One region of the Spartinivicinus marinus genome, then DNA from elsewhere that is predicted to be linked to it. Evidence: predicted binding sites of a transcription regulator. Region 1 holds the regulator's gene; the other holds the start of a gene.
The links. Region 1 encodes PhoB, which activates phosphate uptake and scavenging genes when phosphate is short. Its sites were predicted from a motif close to TGTCATANNNNTGTCANA; they were not measured.
Positions count from the first base shown of each region.

Region 2: OQE68_RS10890 (purple acid phosphatase family protein) is a predicted target of PhoB. The motif match lies at 1,350-1,367, and genes of this name have one in related genera.

Region 1 is NZ_JAPJZK010000001.1:2,218,435-2,230,709, forward strand. Features, by position in the region: gene OQE68_RS09995 (chorismate--pyruvate lyase family protein) at 1-520, shown strand, start outside; gene ubiA (4-hydroxybenzoate octaprenyltransferase) at 548-1,423, shown strand; gene phoB (phosphate regulon transcriptional regulator PhoB) at 1,634-2,323, shown strand; gene phoR (phosphate regulon sensor histidine kinase PhoR) at 2,326-3,651, shown strand; gene OQE68_RS10015 (response regulator) at 3,927-4,844, opposite strand; gene OQE68_RS10020 (EAL domain-containing protein) at 4,952-7,393, opposite strand; gene OQE68_RS10025 (ABC transporter substrate-binding protein) at 7,622-8,686, opposite strand; gene phoU (phosphate signaling complex protein PhoU) at 8,897-9,619, opposite strand; gene pstB (phosphate ABC transporter ATP-binding protein PstB) at 9,820-10,620, opposite strand; gene pstA (phosphate ABC transporter permease PstA) at 10,801-12,275, opposite strand, start outside.
Region 2 is NZ_JAPJZK010000001.1:2,416,587-2,428,861, reverse strand. Features, by position in the region: gene OQE68_RS10895 (DUF2339 domain-containing protein) at 1-1,236, shown strand, start outside; gene OQE68_RS10890 (purple acid phosphatase family protein) at 1,472-3,658, shown strand; gene OQE68_RS10885 (HupE/UreJ family protein) at 3,743-4,954, shown strand; gene OQE68_RS10880 (GspH/FimT family pseudopilin) at 5,147-5,671, shown strand; gene pilV (type IV pilus modification protein PilV) at 5,703-6,299, shown strand; gene OQE68_RS10870 (PilW family protein) at 6,296-7,108, shown strand; gene OQE68_RS10865 (pilus assembly PilX family protein) at 7,132-7,587, shown strand; gene OQE68_RS10860 (pilus assembly protein) at 7,676-10,744, shown strand; gene OQE68_RS10855 (type IV pilin protein) at 10,789-11,220, shown strand; gene OQE68_RS10850 (pyridoxal-phosphate dependent enzyme) at 11,770-12,275, shown strand, end outside.

The sequences.
Region 1 (12,275 bases):
TCTTAACATACCTACACCCTGGCATGACTGGCTGACATTCACGGGCTCTCTCTCACAACGCTTGCAGGATACCTTTCAATCCCTGTCAGTCAAGTTGATCAGCCAACAGTGGCAACCTGCTCTTCTTTCTGAACAAAAGTTGTTGGGTATTCCAAAACAGCAGTCAGCATTTGTTCGTGAAGTGATTCTTTGTGCCTGCCAGCAGCCAGTGATCTATGCACGCACCGTGATACCCGCATTTACTGGTTTACTAAGCTGCCGGCCACTGCTCAGCCTCGATACAGAGCCACTCGGTAAACTATTGTTTACTCATGCCAGTAGCAAACGTAACCCTAACTTTCAGTACGCTCACTTTAGTCATGAGCAATTGCAAACATTACCCATACCCTCAACAATAACGCACTCAACTATTAATCAAGACTGTTGGGGCAGGCAATCTGTATTTATCATTAACCAGCGGCAACTAGCTGTAAGCGAACTATTTTTACCTACGATTTTTTCATTACAGCAACTAACATAACAATGCTTATTGATAGTGACTAACAGGATGGAACTAACCAGTAGCTCTTCTAACAAACTCAATGCATTTCTGAGTATCACCCGCTTAAACCGCCCCATTGGTATTTACTTGCTGCTTTGGCCAACCCTTTGGAGTTTATGGCTAGCTGCTGATGGCCTGCCAGATTGGCACCTGATTATTATTTTTTGCTTAGGTGTCACAGTGATGCGCAGCGCAGGTTGTGTAATTAACGATATTGCTGATCGTCACTTTGATGGTCATGTTAAGCGAACCCAAAATCGGCCACTGGTTACTGGTGCGATGACGCTGAAGGAAGCAATGGGTTGCTTTGTAGCCCTTTGTATTATTGCGCTGATACTGGTGCTATTTACCAATCAGCTGACGATTTTACTAAGCTTTGGTGCCTTGGCTTTAGCCATTAGTTACCCCTTTATGAAGCGCTACACTCATTTTCCACAAATTGTATTAGGGGCTGCTTTTTCCTGGTCGATTCCTATGGCCTATACTGCTCAAACTGGAGAGCTAAACCACGCTATCTGGTTACTTTTCTGGGCTAATTTAGCATGGACAGTAGCCTACGATACGGCTTATGCCATGGTAGATAGAGACGATGATTTAAAAATAGGCGTCAAATCTACTGCTATTTTATTTGGGAAAGCTGATAAACTTATGATTGGCTTATTACAAATAATTACTCTAGCTTTGTTATCAGGGGTAGGCTATTTATTTCAGCGTGGTTGGCTGTTCTTTATTGGCATCGGTTTAATGGCTGGGCTGTTTATCTATCAGCAGTACTTAATCAAAGATCGTGACCGGTCCCAATGCTTTAAAGCATTTTTAAACAATCACTGGGCAGGCATGTTTGTCTTTGTTGGAATAGTTTGTGATAGTGCTGTTTCTTAGTTTTACCTTATTAGCTCCCTCTTCCTCAGGAAGGAGGAATTAATAGCAGGTAATCACTAGGAAAACTTCTCACTGTGGTATTGAGCCACAGTCATAAAACTCATGGATTGGAAACACTTTCAGGGCAGAGCCACACGAATGTCATTCAAATGTAACATAAAGACTGTGTAATGCTCTGCTGACAACTTGAAAGCGAGAGAAGGCTTGAAAATGGTTGGCAAAAAAATACTCATAGTGGACGATGAGGCCCCCATCCGAGAAATGATTGCAGTCGCACTCGAAATGGCTGGCTACGAATGTCTGGAAGCAGATAACACGCAAGATGCTCATAGCATCATGATCGACAAGAAACCCGATCTGATTTTGCTTGATTGGATGCTACCAGGAACCAGTGGGATTGAATTGGCTAGACGGCTCCGCCGTGATGAAATTACGGCCAATATTCCCATCATCATGTTAACCGCCAAAGGTGAAGAAGATAATAAAATTCAGGGCCTGGAAGTGGGAGCAGATGACTACATCACCAAACCATTCTCCCCCAGAGAACTGGTTGCCCGTTTGAAAGCAGTATTGAGACGTTCTGGCGCTCACGAACCTCAAGAGCCCATCAGGGTTGAAGGACTTGAGCTGGACCCAATCAGTCACCGGGTAAGTATTAACGGTAAGCCGACTGAAATGGGACCTACTGAGTACCGTCTGTTGCAGTTCTTTATGACACATCAAGAGCGAGCCTATACCCGAGGCCAGTTATTGGACCAAGTGTGGGGCGGCAATGTGTACGTTGAAGAGCGTACCGTTGATGTCCATATCAGGCGGCTGCGTAAAGCATTAGGCACCGGCCATGACCGCTTTATTCAGACTGTTAGGGGCACTGGCTATAGGTTCTCAACTAAGGCTTAGCGGTGAAAGTTAACTGGCAAGGCGAAATTATTCAGCGACTCGCTATCACTGTAATAGTCAGTGTGTTGTTTGGAGTAGCTATCGGAGAAGTAGCCTGGGTTTTAGCAATTGTCTTAGCTGGATACCTTAGCTGGACATTGTTACAGGTTTTTCGCCTCAGCCATTGGCTTCAAGAGAGTGAGCACAATCACCTAGAGCCACCAGAAAGTCGTGGTATCTGGGGAGATATTTTTGATGCTATCTACCGGCTGCAGCGCCGCGACCAAAAAGCGCGTGCCCGGCTACAAGCAGTGATTGACCGTGTTCAAGAGTCTACTGCAGCACTGAATGATGCTGTGATTATGGTTGATAATCAGGGCAACCTGGAGTGGTGGAACCAAGCTGCTGAAACCATGCTCGGTTTTAAGAGCCCTGTAGATCAAGGGCAGCTAATCACAAACCTGATCAGAGAGCCAGCATTCTCCAGGTATTTCGACAGAAAAGAGTACCAAGAAGCGCTGGAAGTTCCCTCCCCCATCAATGACCAGCTCATCTTACAATTCAATATTACGCTGTTTGGTCGCAATGATCGCTTGTTGTTAGTACGGGACATTACCCGGCTGCATAATCTGGAGCAAATGCGAAAAGACTTTGTAGCAAATGTGTCCCACGAGCTAAGAACCCCTCTCACAGTGATCAGAGGTTATCTGGAAACCTTGCTGGATAACGCTGATATTTTACCTGAACGCTGGATACGTGCTTTGCAGCAAATGCAGCAGCAGTCAGATCGAATGGAAAATCTGGTCAGTGACTTACTCCTGTTATCACGTCTAGAAACCAGCGATCGACAGGCTGACTTAAAGCCAATTTACTTACAGAAGATCTTGTCAAACATCATTAGTGATGCCAAGGCGCTCAGTGGTGACCGTTGCCATCATATCCAATTGGTTTGTCCAGAAGGTGCAACACTGTTAGGACATGACCGCGAGCTGCATAGTGCTATCTCGAACCTAATCTTTAATAGCGTTAAATACACACCTGCTGCTGGGCAAATTAATGTACATTGGTGGGAAGATGAGGATGGCGGGCACCTTTCGGTGATGGATGATGGAATTGGTATTGATCCCAAGCATATCCCACGTCTCACCGAGCGGTTTTATCGAGCAGACCCTAGTCGCTCAATTAACACTGGTGGTACAGGGCTTGGCCTGGCTATTGTGAAGCATGTACTGATCAGACATAACGCTCACTTAGAAATACAAAGTGAACTCGGTAAGGGCAGCTGTTTTATTTGTCACTTCCCTCCCACAATAATCGCTAGCGAAAACAGCCCAGAGCTAGTGGAATAATCCCCTAAAAGAAATTCGTAATAAACAATAATACCCAAAGCGAAGGGATGAATCACTTTTAGGTGTAAAAATAAAGTGGTATATACTCAAAGCGAAGGATTATTTAGGCGAGGCCACCGAGCGATGAAGCCCCAGGAGTTTAGATAAACTAAATGACTGGGGTGAAGACAGTTTATTGCTCCTGCATAAACTGCATTCACACCATCCTTGGTGCTTAACGACGGTAACAAAGCCCTTGTGCCCTAGGGGTATAAAAATCATTCGCGAAGAGTATATCACCAGTATTTTTTTCCAGACCCTGAAGCAATAAACTTCGATAAATAATCAAATTTCTGTGGGTCTTCATCCACAAAGACCACTGAAATGACAATATTGCCTGCATTGATATTTTTTTCAGGTGCCTGCAGCGTATGAATCAGACAGTTGATTCTGGCTACATCACCTGCACTATCATTTTGCTGCAAATCAATAACCGCCGTATCCAGTAACTGGGGAATACCATGCTCACGGCTAGCAATGACTTTTGCTTCTTTTAAGCTAATATCCTGAATTTCACAAGGGATGGTTTTATCGTGCACTCGTAACTGTGCAGGGCCTTTTGTTGGTTTTTTACCTGCCTGAGGCTTAGCTGCTGCTGATGTACCTCCAGTTAAAGCTGCAACAGAGCCTGATTGAGCAGGAGCGGCTTTTTGAGGAGGTGCCTTAGCTGGTGCCCCTCCAACTGCTTTAGCGCCGAGTGCAGATATTGAGCCTTGGGAAACACTGCTCTCAAGGGCACTTTTGGTGGCTTTCCCTTCTAGCACATCACGGGGTAGTCGCTTGGATAGTACTTTAATGACTTTTTTCACCAGCTGGTCATTAGAGAATGGTTTACCAATGTACTCACTCACACCCGCTTGAATCGCTTGGACAACATTTTCTTTATCGCCCCGACTGGTCACCATAATAAAAGGCGTTTTATTGTACTGATACTCATTACGCATCCACTGCAACAACTCCAGCCCACTTAACTCTGGCATTTCCCAGTCACACAACACCAAGTCGTATTCGCTTTTCTCTAGCATGGACATGGCTTTTTTGCCATTAATCGCTTCTTCAAAAATAAAGTGAGGAAAGCGGTCTTTCACTGCTTTTTTTACCAGGTCCCTGATAAAGGATGCGTCATCAACAACTAATAGCTTTACTTTTTTCATCGTTATGCCAGCCCCTTTGGGCTACACCCAAAAAGCTTGTCTAATGAGAATATAGACTAAATAGTCAATGACCATTGAATGAAATGGCCTGTCTATAATTAAAAATCTTAGCCAGACTTAATCAACATAGGCTCACTATGTTTAGCCAAAAATTGTTCCATTTCTTTAGGCGGGAGTGGTTTGCTCAGCAAATACCCCTGAATAAAGTCACAACCATGAATTTGTAGAAAGTCACACTGTTCGCTTGTCTCTACTCCCTCTGCCGTTAGGCTAATACCAAACTGTTTGGTCATTGCAACAATCGCCTTAAAAATCACCTTACTTTCACTGTTCTCAGGAATTTCATCAATAAAGCTTTTATCTACTTTCAGGTTATCAATAGGTAGTTTTTTTAGTGCGCCTAGCGATGAATAACCCGTACCAAAATCATCCATGGCTATCCCTACTCCTTGGCCCTTAATAGCCTGCAGCATCTCAAAGGACACATCACCAGACTGCATAATGCTGGTTTCAGTTAACTCAATTGACAGGTATTTAGCTTCTAGTTCTGTTAACAACAACTTGTTCGTTACTAGTTGGCATATGTCCATCCGATTAAATTGTATATTTGATACATTTACTGCCACTTTAAGCGGCTTAAAGCCTGCTAACTGCCACTCCCTTGCTTGGCGGCAAGCTTCTTCTAACACCCACTCACCTAACGGCACAATTAGCCCAGATTCCTCAGCTAATGGAATAAAGTGGAAAGGGGGAATCAAACCTTTTTCTGGGTGCTCCCAACGAACCAGTGCTTCACAACCAATTAGCTCACCTGTTTTGAGTTCTAGCTGTGGTTGATAGTGGAGCACCATTTGCCCTTGCTCAATGGCTTTACGTAAGTCGGTTAATAGTTCATGGCGCTCCATTGCCTTGGTTGTCATTGCGTTATGGTAAAACTGATAAGTGTTTTTACCCACATTTTTAGCGTGATACATCGCTGTATCTGCGTGCTTTAATAGCTCCCCAGCTTCTTCACCATCATCAGGATAAACCGTTATACCAATGCTTGCCCCTAAGTGATAACGCTGGCCTTTTAATATAAATGGGTGAGATAGAGCCTCCAGAATCCGTTCTGCAACCAGGCTAGCATCTTCTCCTTTGGCTACCCCATTAAGCAAAATGGTAAATTCATCTCCACCCAGTCGAGAAACTCCTTCATCAGGCTCAATGGTGCTATCAGAAAAGTCTGCAATATTGCGAGAAATTAAATCTTCTGTACGTAAACAAAGCCGTAGTCGATTAGCAAAAGTTTTTAGCAGCTCATCTCCCGCATCATGCCCTAAGGTGTCGTTAACCACCTTAAACCCATCTAAGTCAATAAAGAGTAATGCAAAACAAAGCTTTTGCCGCTTACAGTGGGCTATGGCTCTATTTAACGATTCAATAAACATGTTGCGATTGGAAAGCCCAGTAAGGCTATCCTGATAAGCAATTTTATGTAGCGCAACACCTGTCTCTCGCAAACTATCACGCATATCATTGAAAGCTTTGGCTAAATCACCAATTTCATCTGACTGCCTGGTATCAATGGCCACTTTCATATTGCCTTCAGCAATATCTAAAGCCGCTTGTTTGAGATAGACAATGGGGTTAACAATTAATGAATTTAAAATCCAATACAGTAAAAAGCCACCCACCAACATAGTGCCAAAAGTAATTACTGCCACCACGACTTCAACTCGCTCAGTAATCACATGAACATCAGCCTCTGGCCAGACAGCTACAAGACTTAAGTTTTCCGCCAGTGGAACTAACGACAGGTAAGACTCATTATTATTAAATGGTGCTTTCAGGGTTTCATTAACCTGATTATTCAGTCGACTGAATAACGCTTTATCCATTGTTATTTTATCTGATTTTGGGCTAAATAACGTTTGTCCCTGGCTATCAACCAAAAACATATAGCCATTGTTGCCAATCCGCGCCTGCTGCAAATATTGCAAGAGTTCGCTGGTATCTACTGAGATGACTAAATAGCCACGTAATTTAGCTTCTGCAAATAAGGGATCCATCGATTGGTCAGCTAACCGTACCGCTTTAGACACTAATAATGTCAGGCTTTCAGTATCTGGGTGGAGCATGAAAAATGCCTGGGTTTCCTGATCACTCTCCTTTAAGCGACGAAACCAAGGCTCCCCTCCCTCCTGGTCAGTTTGGTTAGCCACTGGCTCCCAGGTAGATCGCACATCCTCATAACCATCTGGCAACAGCAGACGAATTTCAAAATGATCTGAGTATGTATTTTGATAATTTTGAAAAACTTGTAATAACGGGCGGTAAAGCAATTGATAACGCTTATTTTCATCCAACTGAAAATACCGCTTTAGTAAATTGGTGGAAGCTAATAAACTGATATTGCCGATACTTACTCGTTGCAAATGATTAACCTGAGTTTTTACCTCTTTAATCTTGAGGGTCATTTGATCGAGGGTTTGATGCTCATAAAGCCGCTTTATTTCTTTATAAGCTAAAAAGCCCAGCAGTAGAACGGGTAAAACTACCGTGGGCATCAGCAACAGAATTATTTTCGCCCTTAACTTCATACTGACAGGTACTATTTACTAAAATAACTATTAAAAAACATTATATTCAGTATATTAGCCCGAATACTTCAGCAGAACATATCATTTTTAGACATAGGACACCTCTAATAATTGTTTACAGCTCCAAGCCTTCTGGTAAATTCGCAATCAAGATGCTGTTTTGAAGGTATGCAGGTGTTCTGTTAAAAAGCCCGTTTATTGTAAATGGAAATAAATCTGACTGATTTTCTTTGTTGCAGTGCTTGGCAACGGCAATAATAACTCAAGCTTGTTCATTACTTGAAGAGATGGATATAGCCATGGGCTCCGTTGCATGGACTCTGGAAGCAATGTTTTCGCGGCAGCATTTGGGCTGGAGTACGCTACATAGTGAGCATTTTCTGCCGCATTATGTGGCTCATTTAGAAAGTCGATAAATTTAGCTGCTAGTTGTTTTTGTTCAGATTCCTCAGCCACTGCTAAATAATCTAATATCATCACTGAACCTTCAGCTGGTATAGTAAAATCTATAGGCATACCACTACGCATTAACGCATAGGCTTCTCCATTATAAACCGCACTTACCCATAAGTTTTCGTTGATAGCACCTGTAGCAGGAAAACGAATATCACTCGTCCATAACACAAACGGCCGTTGTTTGGTTAACGTTAATTCTGCTTTTTGTAAAGCATTGATACTGGTACTATTAGCTGAATATCCTAAACTAAGCAAAGTAATTGCCACCGTTTCATGAGCCGTAGGTGGCATTAAAATTTTACTATAAAGCGAAGGGGTTGGATTAATAATATTATCCCAATGCCTAATAGGCTCTTTTAACCTTTCATTATGAAAAGCGATTCCTAATACCTTCCAAAAATAGGGAACTGCAAATTTTTCTAGCAAATTATGCTGTGTTAACCAGCGACCATCAATATGTTGAGTATTTTTTAACTGAAAACGGGTAAGCGGAGTTATCCAGCCACTTGCGATATAAGCTGTTGCTGTTGTTGAGTCAACACAAACAATATCGACCCCTCGCCCATCACTCTCCAGCAATAACAAATTCCTATCATCATCACTGTTATAATATACCAACTTAATTTTTACATTATATTCTTGCTCAAACCGCTTATATACAGCAGGAGATAGATAATTATAACGAATAAGAACACTCAACTCAGTCTGCTCTGTTTTAACTGTGTTACTGACTGCAGCACGAGCTAAAATACCATAGTTACAACCAAGCAAAATAATGATTAGGCAGAATATATTGAATCGCATTATGTGTTAATAATAGCTTTCAATAAGTTAAGTAGCAGGTTTTATTAGTATTTTATTTAAAGGGGGAGAGCTTCATTCAAAGTAGGATGTCGCTTTAGCCCCCTCTCCCTCTAGGCGAGGGCTGGGGTGAGGGTATATTTACTTTAGAAGGGGCTTAGCTTAGAGTACTTCTGCAACATCCTCTGAGAGAAAGAGTGAAATGAAGAAAAACTACTTTTCCATTACTTCTTCTTTCATCCGCTTTAAACCAATATGCCGAACATCCGTCCCTTTGACTAAATAAATAACATGCTCGGCTATATTTCTAGCATGGTCGCCTATACGCTCTAAAGACCTTAGTACCCACATAATATTTAATACCCTGGTAATACTTCTTGGGTCTTCCATCATAAAAGTAACCAACTCTCGCATGGCACTTTGGTACTCTAAATCAACAGATTTATCTTCTTGCGCCACTCTCAAAGCCATTTCGGTATCAAAGCGGGCAAAAGCGGTTAGTGATTCTTGTACCATACGGCGTACCCGGGCACCAATATGACGGGTTTCAATATACCCTTTTGGCGCTTCACCTTCCTCGGTTAGCTCAATCGCATGGCCAGCAATTTTAGCTGCTTCATCACCAATACGTTCTAAGTCCGTCGACATTTTTGAACAGGCTATAACTAGCCGTAAATCACTAGCTGCTGGCTGTCTTCTCGCTAAAATACGTGCACACTCTTCATCAATGGAGAGTTCCATTGCATTGATTTGGTCATCATTTTTACGCACTTGTTTGCCTAGCTCACTATCCGCATCAATAAGCGCTCTAATTGCATCACTTACTTGCTTTTCAACGGAGCCTCCCATTGCCAGCAAGCTATTTCTTACTTCTTCAAGTTCGGCATTAAATTGCTGGGAAATATGTTGAGTGTGCGCGTCTGAATTGATGTCCATTACTGCTTGCAACCTTGTTGTGGTTCAGTAGCATCCAGGCTCGTTAAACAGCCTAGGCGATACTTATGAATACTTATGGTATGTCAGCTTGGTAAGTTTACTTTACCATTACACAGCTTACTTTAATAATAGCTGAGATCATTCCTCAAAAACGACACTTGATGTTTATGTCCTTTATATTAATTCTCAGGGCATAAAAATTAGCCATAACGCCCTGTAATATAGTCCTCTGTTTGCTTTTGTGCTGGGTTGGTAAACAGTGTATCTGTGTCGTCAAATTCTACTAATTTACCCATATACATAAATGCAGTGTAATCGGAAACTCGAGCAGCCTGCTGCATATTATGAGTAACAATCACAATAGTGTATTTTGACTTTAACTCATTAATCAGCTCTTCGATCTTTAATGTAGAGATAGGGTCTAGCGCTGATGCAGGTTCATCCAGCAGCAATACTTCAGGTTCTACCGCAATAGTTCTGGCAATAACTAATCGCTGTTGTTGCCCACCTGACATACCTAAGGCGCTTTCATGAAGTCGGTCTTTCACTTCATCCCATAATGCAGCGCCTTTTAAAGCCCATTCAACCACTTCATCCAACACCCGTTTTTTATTAATGCCCTGGATTCTTAACCCATAAGCAACATTTTCATAAATACTTTTTGGAAATGGATTAGGCTTTTGAAACACCATTCCCACTCGTCTGCGAAGATCCGCCACATTCACAGAGCGATCATAAATATTTTGATTATCTAAAGCTATGCGACCCTCTACCCGACAGCCGTCAACCAAATCATTCATTCGGTTTAGGCTTCTTAATAGCGTGGATTTACCACAACCAGAGGGGCCAATAAAAGCGGTTACTCTTTTTTGCGGAATTGACATATTGATGTCAAATAGCGCCTGTTTCTCACTATAAAATAAATTTACATTGGCAATTTCAAGACAAAGCTGCTCCTGACTTAAATCAAGACTTTGCCTCCCACGCCCGAGGGTTGCCATATCTACACCATGAGTCAATGGCTGGTTTCCCTGTTGGTTAGTTTTCTGTACTTCAAGGGTTGCGAGGGCCGTCATAACATACTCTCACTATTTTAATAATAAATGCTTTAATACTAGCTATATATAAATTAATTTCATATAGCCAGTGTCGTATCCAATAATAATTTAAGAATGCGACAGTTAAACTTCTAACGCTTTATATTTTTCACGTAAATGATTACGAATTGCGACAGCTGATAAATTTAAAACAGCAATCACAATGACCAATAACAACGCTGTGGCATATACCAATGGACGGGCTGCTTCCACGTTGGGACTTTGAAAGCCTACATCAAAAATATGGAAGCCCAGATGCATAAACTTCTGGTCGAGATGTAAATAAGGATAGTTGCCATCCAGCGGCAGTGAAGGGGCTAATTTTACCACCCCCACCAACATTAACGGTGCCACCTCGCCTGCAGCCCTTGCTACAGCTAGGATCAAGCCCGTCATCATAGCAGGACTAGCCATTGGTAGTACAACTCGCCACAAAGTTTCGGCCTTGGTTGCTCCTAATGCCAGGCTACCTTCACGCACAGCTCGTGGAATGCGTGATAAGCCTTCTTCCGTTGCAACAATCACAACCGGTAAAGTAAGTAACGCCAAAGTAATAGAAGCCCATAGCAACCCTGGGGTACCATATGTTGGCGAAGGCAATGCCTCAGCAAAAAATATCTGATCGATATTAGAACCAAGAAAATAAACAAAAAAGCCTAAACCAAACACGCCATAAACAATAGATGGCACACCAGCCAAATTATTCACAGCTATTCGAATCGTTCGGGTAATTACACCTTGGCTAGCATATTCTCGTAAGTAAACTGCAGCGATAACGCCAAATGGCGTTACCATAACTGACATCAGAATAACCATCATCACTGTGCCAAAAATGGCCGGAAAAATGCCGCCTTCGGTATTAGCTTCACGGGGCTCATCGCTGACAAACTCCCACACTTTCTCACCATAAAAGGCTATTTTTTGCCAAAGGTTCATGGCATTAGGTTGATATGCCCGAACGACTTTCGCCAGTGATATTTCCGTGGTATTTCCATCAACAGAATCAACAACAATACTGTCACGCTGAAAAGAAATATGTAATTTAGCTAGTTTCTTCTCAAGCTGCTTATATTGTGCTTGTAGCTCTGCTTCCTGAGCTCTGATATCAGCTAATTGAGTGGACGTTAATTCATCATTCAGCTCCAATCGACGCTGTTGTAACCTTAACCTTTCCAGTTCAGAGTTTATGGCGCCAATATCATGTTTTTCAATTTCATAAATATCGTTGTATATCGTTAATGCCCGCTCAATCCGCTGCTGAAAAATATTCCACAGTTCTGCATCATTGGCACCTGCTATTAATTCTCCGTCTTGCTTAACGGCTCTTAAGTAGCCATAAAAATTACCCCACTCTCGGCGCTCTATCGCCATAATCTCTTCAGGGTATTCCATGTTGGTTAAATAATTGGCCACTACCCACTGAAAATCAGCATTCGTTAAGTCGCGGTTACCCACTTTTAACAGCGTCCGTTGCATGGTTTCAATACCCTCTATGATGGGTACACCTGCATTTTTAAGCTGCTTTATGGGTACTTCTTCGTGATCAACTTCTTCGCCTG
Region 2 (12,275 bases), 200 kb from region 1:
TTAAAACTAAAGGTAAGTGAACTTTTTGCTTGGTTGCATCCATTGTGTTTTATAATTGCTATTGTTAAAGGAGGGATACAAGTAGGCTCATTCCATTTTTCTGATCAAACATTACTGACTAAGATGGCATGGTTTGAGTTACTCTTTACTGGTTGGGCATTTCCTTTATTTTATAAATATGCTTCTACAGTAGAAGATAGCCGTTTAACTAAAGCAGCTGACACAGTAAGATTAATTGTTTATTTGCTAGTTCCATTTATTCCGCTTCCACATATTTATCGACATTATCCACAGTTTATTGTTAGTGCCTTTTGGATATCGTTAGTTATTTGTTGGTGTTTAAATCAGTTGTTAAAGATTAAACAGTTGGTTGTTGAGTTTTATATAATCTTTTATCTTGCTACTATTATTACTGTATTCAATGCTCTTGTAGCAGCAGTGACTGTATTTAGTATAACTACTTTGGTCAATATTATTATTACTTTACTCAGTGTAAGTTTGTTATTTTTAATAGAGCATCCTTTCACCATTAAGCGATTGAAGCAGTCAAAGTACCAGTTATCATATGGACTCGGTTATTATTTATTTTGCTTCTGTTTAACGGCACTAGTTTATGGGTTTACAAGTAGCTATGGTTTTGTAAATAACATAGCTGTGAGTTTACTACCTACATTGTTAGTTATGACTTATTGTTTGCTTCACCAGCCAGTATTTGCATTTATGCATGCTGTTTTCAAGTTAAACTATATTCTTATATTATTTCTGCTTATATTAATACCTAACCTTCTCACTACAAAGGTAGGTAGTGCTATTAGTATTATTATTTTGGTGCTCTATGGCTGTCTTGGTCTTTATATAACCCATAAACGCTGCTATCAAAATAAGATATTTTGGAAAAACTACCAAACATTTAATATTCAAATATGGGTGGGTCATGGCATTTTACTGCTTAGTTACTTGGCAATAATTAATTTGCTATTTGGTAATATTTTGGTTGTGGCTACAACAATAGCCTTGCTAGTACATGCACTTGTAATTTTATTTATGACACTGCAGGAATACTACAGAAATATTTTAAGGCTGTCATTACTATTGTTTGCTGCATGTACGGTGAAATTAGTCCTTTACGATATGCAAGATTATTCATTATTCCATAAAATGCTGGTTATGATAGCTGTTGGTACGATTTTACTGGTTGGTGCTTATCAGTTTCAGAAAATGAAAGAAGAGGCATAAATAAAGGGTATAAAGAGTAGCTGAGAATACACTAAGTTATTTTTTTTGCTTCTTGTTGGAAGCACTCTGCAAGAAATTTATCATCTAATTATAATTTTTACTTTTTACTAAAATGACGCATAATTGTCACTTGATTAACTTCTAGCTGTAATGCTGCTCTGCTAAATATGGTAGTTACACTAAGAATAAAAACTATAAAGTATCCAACTACGTCTGTTTAATAAAAGAGAGATATATGAAAAAATTACCATACAGAGTGATATCTGCAGGGATGGTGACTTTGTTGATATTGTTTTCCAAAATCTCTATGGCTTCAATTAAGCCTTACTTACAAAGCCCTACTGAAAGCTCTATTTGGATTTCTTGGAAAACGGTAAAAGGGGCTGAGTCATTAGTTGAGTATGGTTTGAATTCATCTGATTTAAACCAGAAAGCGACTGGTAACAATCAACTACTTGCTATTGGCTATCGATATCATGGGGTTCAACTTACTGGTTTGCAACCAGATACACTGTATCATTATCGAGTTAAAACAGGTGAAGAGTATTCAGCAGTATATCGTTTTAGAACACAGCCGAAGGTCGGTGAAAGATCCGGTCATTATCGTATTTTAGTAATGGGTGATCACCAAATTCGTAATCAAAATCGCTATGAGCAGTTAGTGAAAGCAGCTAAAAGTAAGTTAGAAGAAAAATACTCTATTCCTATTGAAGAAAGTATTAATTTAGTACTTAATGTTGGTGATCAGGTTGATGTGGGTACATTAGACCATTACGAAAATTTGCATTTTGCCCAGTCGGCAGCCATTTCACCTAATGTACCCATTATGACGACAGTAGGTAATCATGAATATTACTCTGATGGTAAGTTGAAGCACTATCGTGCACATTTTTTCTACGATGGCTTGAGCTATCAAGGTATTTCTGGTGCAACAAATGAAAGCTATTATGCCTATCAACAAGGTCGTTTATTGATCATTCACCTTAATAGTATGAAAACTGATTTTGCACAGAAAAATTGGTTGACTCAAGTGTTGAGTAAAGCAGATGTAGATAACAATGTTGATTGGATAATTAGTGTTATTCATCATCCTTACCAGGCAGAACAGTACATTGGCGATATTTCAAAAACCTTGCGAAATGAATGGATGGCACTTCTGTCCAGTACCAAAAAACACGTATTAAATATTAGTGGACATCATCATTTGTATGCCCGTGGTCAAACGCGTGAATGGCCCATTTATCATGTGATTTCTGGTGGTACTGCCTGGGATCAGTATTGGGGGCAATCTACGGAAGTGGATTATGATGATGTACAAAAAACCATTGCTAATTGGGCTTGGCAATTAATCGATATCAACTTGGCTACTAGGGAAATGACGGTAGAAACTTATGCTGAGGGCCATCCATTATTATACAAAACAAGAGGATTTCACTATAACAGTCGTCTGATTGATACCTTTCATCGCAAGCTAGATTTAGTAAAGCCAAACAGTCCAACCATTGTTAATAGTATTATCAATTCCATTAAGTTGCCATATACTTTTAAAAGCTCAGCATTTAGCAGTATTGAAGCAGAATCAATCAATAGCACTCAGTTTCAAATTGCTACTGACACTGAATTCAAACAGCTTAACATTGATAAAATACGGGATTTTGAAAATATTTATGGTGATACTGGTTCACCTGATTATGAGCCCGTAGATATTCACGCAGGGTTAGATATTTTAAGCTGGACAATCCCCGAGCGGGGTTTACCTAATGGTAGTTATTTTATCAGGGTAAGACATAGGGATAAAAATGTACAGTGGTCAGAGTGGTCTGCAGTTAAAACTTTTACTGTTACAGATAGTACTAATGGTGAGACGGTTATTAGCATAAATAAAACCAAATATCGCACAGGTGAGGCTGTAACGGTTACTTATAACAATGGGTATAGTAATACAAAAGACTGGATAGGTATTTATAAAAAGAACCAAGCACCAGGTTCAGTTTCATCCACACAATGGGCATATGCAAATCAAGCATCTGGGCAATTAACATTTAATGGTTTGGCTGATGGTGAGTATTATGTAGGATTTTTTGCTGACGATGGTTATAAGGAAATTGCTGATCGTGTTCATTTTTATATTGGGCCGGTAGTAGAACTTAAACTGGAACAAAGTGCCTTGAATGAGGGGGGGTCGGTTGTGGTGCGCTGGTCTGGATCGAATGGTAATAACAAGGATTGGATTGGTGTGTATCAGATGGGGGAAGTGCCTGGTGAGCAGGTTTCGAACCACTGGCGTTATACGCCAGCAACACTAGGGACAGTAAATTTTAAAGGATTAAGCCAAGGAAAATATTTTGTCGGTTTTTTTAGTAATGATGGTTATTTAGAGTTGTCTGAGCGAGTAGAGTTTTCAGTGGGGGAAGATCACTAGGAAATAGTAAACCCTGAGATACCAGAGATAAATATACAACAGCTCAGTTTACCCTAATTCAGTTTACTCTTAGTAGAAATAAGAATGATTAGAAATATAATAATTTTTAGTTTGCTTTGGGCTGTTTCCTTGATGGCTTCAGCTCATTTAAGTGGATTTACCGATACCTCTATTCAAATTGCTAAACCTGGGGTAAAAATTATTTATACCCTGCCGAGTGATAATCTTTTGGAGCTTGATTCTAGTAATAATAAAGCAGTTGCTCCACCATCAAGCTATATGCCCGCTATAATCAATGGTTGGGGAATTTTTACGAATAAACGTTCCTGCTTTTTGCGCAGTAGCATGGCGAAGGCATTACCAAAAATTGCTGCTTATCAGTATGTACTAAGTTATGAATGCCCCCAGGGTATGAATGAGATGTCCATTCGTTATAACTTGTTTGCTGAGCAGTGGCGTGGTCATCAGAACTATGCTCGAATTTTTATGGCGAATAACCGTATGCGAATGCGGTTTACTTTTGATAAAAAAACATTGTCTCTTCCAGTAAAACAATTGCTGAATGAATGGGGTAGGCCATTAACGACTACATTCTTTAACACTGACCCTCACAGTCAGTTACAGGTAGAGGGTTGGGGAGATCCTTTCAGTATAAAGGAAGCATCTGCTCAACAGATAACTGAGGCTGGTACTGTTAAAAAAACTATTCATGGACAAAACTACAGTAGTATTGATCCTTCTTTTATTTGGTTGGGTATGACACATATCTGGCAAGGTTTTGATCATGTATTATTTATTATCGGTTTGTTACTGATTCCTTGTGCATTCAAACAACTATTACTGTGGGTCACTTCATTTACCCTGGCACACTCGATTACTTTAGCACTGTCAGTATTAGGTGTGTTTTCAATTCCTCCCTCGATTACAGAGCCATTAATTGCACTAACAGTTGTAATACTCGGTATAGAAAATCTTTATTATTTATACCAACAACCGAAAGACGATCTAACATTTAAACAACGTTATCGCAATCGCTGGTGGGTTATATTCTGTTTTGGCTTGATACACGGCATAGGTTTTAGTTATTTGTTGCAAGAGTTAAGCGGTGGCGAAGACATATGGGGAAGGTTATTAATGTTTAATCTTGGTGTAGAGCTGGGGCAAATAGCTATAATCGTTTTATTATTAATTCCAATATATGCAATGTTTAAATGGAAATATGGTTTGAAGATAGGTGGTATCTCATCATTATTAACGAGTTTGGTGGGAGCTATATGGTTAATACAGCGAATTTAACCTAGCCAGAATTCCCTAATCTTTAATATCTGATGAAATAGTCGGGCAAGACTTCAAATTGGGTATATGGATGTTGCATTCAATTCTATCAAATAACTGAACTCACTTCACATAATGTAATAGTCAGTAATTTTCTTTCAAGTAATTAAGACTAACCTTAATTATAGGCATGACAACACATGGAATTGTGCTATGAAAAAGGAAATTTCTGGCTTTACTCTAGTAGAGCTACTTATCACGCTTACAGTGCTTTCTATTACGGTTAATTTTGTCGTTCCAAGCTTTGATAGCCTTATTCGCTCTTATAAATTAAGAGCTGAAACAAATAATCTAATTGCAAGCCTTTATCTTGCTAAAAGTGAAGCAATAAAACGCAACCAAACTATTACCATTGGTGTAGCAGGAGCTAAACAGAGTCGTTGGGAAGAGGGGTGGCAAATATACACAGATGTAGAAAAAAATGGTAATACTGATTTTAACCCAAGTGAAGATAAATTAATTAAAAAAATAGTAGATGTAAAACAAGGTATTTATATTGCCTCAAATTCACAGCAGAATAATTATATTAGCTTTAGACATAATGGCATGTTAGCTGGAGCACAGCGTCAGATTTCTTTCTATGTTTGTGGTATCAATGAAAATGATAAAAACAGAGAAGTGATGGTTAGTTTAATGGGACGTCCTTCAGTAAAAACAATTGGAAAATGTCCGGTGTAGACTTTATAAAAAATAATAGGATGGCTCGATTATGAAAAGCTTACACCATCAAAAACGATATCAACAAGGTGCTACATTTATAGAAATATTAATATCTATTTTTGTACTGGCTATAGGCTTGTTGGGGCAGGTAATGTTACAGTCTAAGGCTATGAATAGCACATTTGATTCATCGCAAAGATCACAAGCAATGTGGCTGGCTCAAGAAGTAGTTGAGCGGATTAGAGTAAACTCTATAGGGCTTGAGAAAGGGTATTATATAGAAGCAATTAACCAATATAATAATGGCTGTAAAAAACAAACCAAACCCAGCAAAATGTGTAGTGATTATAGCGATAACTCAGGAAAAACGTCAGGATCAAATTGTAATTCAGAGGAGCTTGCTTACTTTGATGCCTGGGAGTTAATGTGTGGTTATGATAATAACACAAGGTCCAATTTAAGTGATACACTGGCAAGTTTAACGGCAGAAATCACATGCGACAATGGAACAAAAACAACAAATTGTCCAAGTGGACTTTACCATGTAGAAGTTAGCTGGAATACTTCATTTAATAAAAAAATATCTTCTCAAAATAAGAACTATAAAAACCTCACTGGCAAAGTAATGATAGTGGTTAATTTATGAATAATAAAATAGGCGCTTTATATAAGCCATTAAAATCTAATCAGCAAGGACTTTCACTTATTGAATTAATGGTTGCAGTCTTGCTTGGTTTAATCTTAACTGCTGCAGTTTTACAAATTTTTCAGTCAATTAGCTTAACTTTTAAGCATAATGATCAACTGGCACGTATTCAAGAAAATGGACGATTTTCGTTAGCACTGCTTTCCCGAGATATTCATATGGCAGGTTACCGTAATCCAGATAAAGGTGAGCTATTAAATTATTTCTATGCAGATGAAACGAATGGGTGTAAAGCAACAGACAAGTTTTGTACAAATGACGGTGGACTTAATCAAAATGATCGTATTGCTGTTCAGTTGGAAGCAATAAATGAGACTGATTGTACAGGGCATAAGGTAGCTAGTGATAAAGTTGTAGTAAATGTATATTACCTGGAAGAACTAGATAATATATCAACACTACATTGCCGAGGTTTTGATCCTGATACCAAAACATGGCTGTCTGATCCTGCACCACTTATTGCTGGAATAGATGCATTTCAAATACTTTATGGAATTGCAGGAGATGATGGATATGTAACCCAATATATTAATGCTAATAGAGTAAACGACTGGTTGAAGGTTAGAGCTGTAAAAATTGGTATGCTAGTTAACTCTGGCGAAGACAATGGCTTTGCAGGAGTTAAAGAACGAAGTTATTCCATACTAGATAGCGGGGAACTCATATTTAAAGATAATAAAGTACGGTATATATACAGCACAACCTTTACTATTAATAACGCCAGTTTGGATATGATTGGAAGTATTTAACTAGCAATAAAGGACTATCAGCAATGAAAAATTCTATTAAATCACAACAAGGAGCTACTTTGGTTATATCACTTATTATGTTGTTATTATTTATGGTGATTAGTATCAGTGCTGTAAAATCAGCAAATGTTGAAGAGCGTATGGCTAGTAACTCTCAGTATGATATAGTTATATATCATACTGCCTATAGTGTACTTCAGCAGCATGTAACAAACTTAAAGCAAAATAATGAGCCTTTTGTTGAGGCATTATCAGCTAATAATAAAAAGCAAAAGCTCGTAGATAAGCTGTCGATAGAAAAGGTGGAACGTGACAGTGAGTTAGAATATTTATCAATGGGGGCGCCACCTCCCCAGTTTAGTTTAAGTAAAGATTATGCTGGTTATCGCTATAAGCTACAAACTAGAGCGAAGATAAAAAATATAGGTGCATTATCTACTCAAACAGTAGGGTTAATGCTAGCAGCACCAAAATCATAGTACTTAATTCATAAACTATTTTAAAAAGGTGTAAAAACTAATAGTTTTAAAAGCTAAAGGATAAAATAACTAAGGCCAGGAGAGGCTAATGAAATCGACTAACTTTAAACTACATTACCTAGCTCTTAGTGTAAGCTTAGTGACTACTAGTCTATCTGTGGCCGATGATACAGAAATATTTTTCAACAAAAATGATAATAATAAGATTAGGTCTAATGTGTTGTTACTATTAGATACATCTGGAAGTATGCGTGATCCTACTATAGTGCCACCTTACGCAGATTATAAGAAAAAATTTAAGATCGATAATGGAACTAACCCACATCGGCCACAGTATAATTCAAAAAAAAGAGACTACACATTAACTCGTTTGGAAGTGATTCAGGATGTTGCAGCTAATTTAGTTGAAATTACTAGTGGAATTAATATTAGCTTAGCTAGATTTGATGCCAAAGAGAAGGGGTATTTAAAAGGAAGTGAAGGCGGCTTTATTAATTTGGCAGCAGAAGAAGTTAGTAAAGCAAAATTAGCCTTTCAGGAAAAGGTTAACAAGTATAAACCAGCTGGTTGGACACCTTTAAGTGAGTCAATGCATGAAATGTTACAGTACTTTTCAGGAAGTTCTCTAGTCTATGGTAATAATAGTATACCTGATAAAAGTACACCCAATTCAAAAAGTGGCAATCAATATATATCCCCTATTAAGCATCAATGCCAGTATAATAATTTAATTGTGTTCACAGATGGTAAACCAACGAAAGATACATCTTCTAATGCTAAGACTAGAAGCCTTATTTCCAGTAGAAGTTTACCTAATGGCTTATATAAAAATTGTGGCTATAACAGCAATGAGCTTCCTAAAGGGAATGATGCGAGTGGGAGATGTATGGATGAACTCGCCTGGTATATGAAAAACACCGATATGGCAGACCAAATTGATGGTAAGCAAACGGTTTCTACATACACTATAGGAGGTTTTGGTTTGGGAGGAGATGCTGTTGAGCTATTAAAAAGCACTGCTCGTCATGGTGGTGGAAAGTATTACTCTGCTGATAATGTAGAGGGTTTACAAAAAGCACTAGATGATATTATTAGCCGAGTATTAGATATAAACACAACCTTTGTTACCCCTGCCGTTACCATTGACTCTTTTAATCGCTTACAAAATAGTGATGAAATCTATTACACATTATTCAGACCAGATAAAGGCCCTCGCTGGAGTGGTAATTTAAAACGCTTTAAATTGAATGATAACAATGATGTAGTTGATGTAAATGGAAAGAAAGCACTTAATAATGGTGGGTTTAGCAAAGATAGCCAAAGCTATTGGAGCACGGAAAAAGACGGTGCTGATATACTTAAAGGAGGCATGATTAGTCAGCTAGGGTTAAATCGCAATATATACACCTATACGGACTCTAATCCACCTAAAAATGTGTTACTCACTACGTCTGCTAATGAGTTTCATGAAAATAATAATAGTTTGACACTTGAACTAATGGGAGAAACTGATTCTGATAGTAGAAAAAGCAGCATTCAATGGGGAAGAGGGGTTGATATTTATGATTTAGATCAAGATGGTAAAAAAGATGATATTAACCAACGGATAGGCGATCCTTTGCATACCACGCCGAAAGTAATCAATTATTATAGTAATGCTAATAGTCAAACAAAAGATACCACAGTATTTTTTACTACCAATGAAGGTTTTTTACATGCTATAGATGCAGCAACAGGCAAAGAAGAGTTCAGTTTTATTCCTCAGGAGTTATTACCTAATATTACGGCTTATCGTCGTAATGAGGCCAAAGATAACCAGAAAAAATTATATGGTTTAGATGGCCCTATTGAGGTATGGCATTTAGATAAAAATAATGATAAAGATTTGTTGATAAGCAATAATGGTTCGGCTGATACTGGTGAGCATTTATATTTGTATTTAACTATGCGCCGGGGTGGTAATAATATTTATGCGCTAAACGTCACTAATCGTCAGTCACCTATTCTTGAGTGGGTTATCAAAGGAGATTTAGATAAGGATGGTAAGGCTGATGAAACAGGTGACTTTAGAGAGTTAGGGCAAACTTGGTCTAAACCAACTATCGCGAAAATAAAATGGAAAGGAGCGGATGAACTAAAGACAGTATTATTTTTTACTGCAGGCTACGACCCAAGCCAAGATGAAAAAACGACTATGGCTCCTGATCAAATTGGTCGAGCCATTTATGTGGTTGATCCTGAAACGGGTGAAAAGCTCTGGGAAGCATCAGCACAAGCTAGTGCTAATGAAAAATTAACAGAGATGAAATACAGCTTCCCTGCGAATTTATCGCTGGTTGATATTAATTCTAACGGAGCAGTTGATTATTTTTATGCAGTAGATATCAGTGGCCAAGTGTGGCGGTTTGATATTAATCAAAAAAATAGTGGTAGTAATAACTTTGCCAAAGGGCATCTATTAGCTAAGCTTGGTGAACCTACAGGCACTAGCATACGCCGTTTTTACTCTGCAGCTGACCCTTCATTAGTACAAAAGCGTGGATCAAATAATAGTTATATTGCGTTATCAGTTGGTTCTGGCTTTAGAGCTCATCCGCTTGATAAAACTAATGCTGATCGTTTTTACATGGTTAAGGACTATCGACCATTTGGACCAATTATTAGTGGCAGCTTAGTTACTGTAACCGAAGGTGACTTATATGATGCTACTGAAAATCTTATCCAAGATGGAATAGATGATAATGCAAAACAACAAGCTCGGGCTGAACTAAATGCTGCAAAAGGATGGTTTATCAGGCTAGAGCATGAAGGTGAAAAAGTACTAGGCGAATCGACTACTTATGCAGGTGTCTTATTGTTTACGACTCATCAACCCACTACTGCAAAACAAAGCAGCGATCCTTGTAAACCCTCTGCTGGCACTGGTTTACTTTATGCTGTTAATTTACAAGATGCGACAGCGGTAGTGCCTTCAGGTAATAGCAACGAACCGAATAAGAAAAAACGTCACTTTATATTAAAAAATGGTGGTATACCTGGCACGCCAGGTGTTATTCAAAGGGAAGGTGACCCAGTTGTTGCAGTGGGTACTGAAATTAATACAGATGCTTTAGAAGAACGAGATACTTTGTATAAAACTTTCTGGCGGGAAGAATAATTGTATTAAAGTGTTTGTTGATACCTGATATGGAATAACAGGGCATGAATATGGAAATTCAGTTTAGTAATAGCTCAGGCTATACATTGATTGAAGTATTAATAGTGGTGGTTATTTTGTCATTGCTAGCAACTGTTGCCGTACCAAGTTATCAAGAGCATATGCAGAGAACCAGGCGTGCTGATGGCAAAGCGATTTTACTTGAAGTCATGCAAGCTCAGGAGAGGTATTTTACAGAGAATATAAAATATACAACTAAGCTGATGGATTTGGATTACAACGCTGATACAGTAGAAAGCCATGAACAGTTTTATCTAGTTTCAGCAATGAGGTGTGATGTTACTCCGCCAATGTCCAATGATATTAATGAGTGTGTAAAGCTAGAGGCAAAACCAGTAGGAGCACAATCTACCGATGGAAGTCTGTTCATTGACAGTTATGGTAATCAACTACCACCTGATAAATGGAGTCGTTAATCAAAAGCAGTACTTCAAAGGATGGGGTAACGTACACATTATATACCCAAAGCGAAGGGTTTTTATACCCCTAGGAGGGTGTCGCAAAAGGTTATGAGCGAAGCAAAGACTAGGCAAAAATCGGCGAAAAAGCGGAGTTTATACTTAATAAATGAGCATTTTGAGTCGATTTTTAACGCAGCATTTGCAAGCGCAGTAGTTTTGCGACAGCCTCCTAGGGCACAGGGGTGAGGCCATCGAGTAACGAAGCCCCATGAGCCTATAGATAATAGGTGATTGGGGTGACAGTTAAATGCTCCATGCATTAACTGCATTCACACCATCCTTGGTGATTAGGAGCGACGATAACAAAACCTAAAAATCATTCGGGAAGGGTATAAGTCAATAGTGGCACAATCACTGTTAGTTTAGGGTAACTATGTTTATTATTTGTTCTTGTGACTGATGAAACTTATTATTTGCTGCAATTCACCTTTAAGGTAAATTTCGAGCTAGGTACTATAAACACTCCATTTCGTGCTATATTCGTTTCAAGCACAAGGAGTTTTTATGACTGAACAGCATTTCTCCCCTCTCCATTGGCAAACCCCTGTTATTCATCATCAGCGTTTGAGCCAGCAGGCGCAAAAACAAATTTTGCTGAAAATGGAATGCTGGCAACCAACAGCGTCTTTTAAAATTAGAGGTATTGGCTTAACTTGCCAGCATTATGCATCACAAGGTGTTAAACACTTTATTTGTGCTTCGGGTGGGAATGCTGGTTATGCTGTTGCTTATGCTGCTCGTCAATTGAAGATTCCTGCAACAATTGTCGTACCTGAAACGACAACTGAACATGCACGCGAGCTAATTGAAGAACAACTGGCCGAACTTGTTGTGGTTGGCAAAGTGTGGGATGAAGCCAATCAACACGCTTTGCAACTGACGGAAGAGCCTGATACTGCCTTGATCCATCCTTTTGATGACCCTTTGATATGGCAAGGTCACGCCTCAATAGTTACTGAGTTAAAACAGCAGATTGAAAAGCCAGATGCCATTGTGCTTTCGGTCGGTGG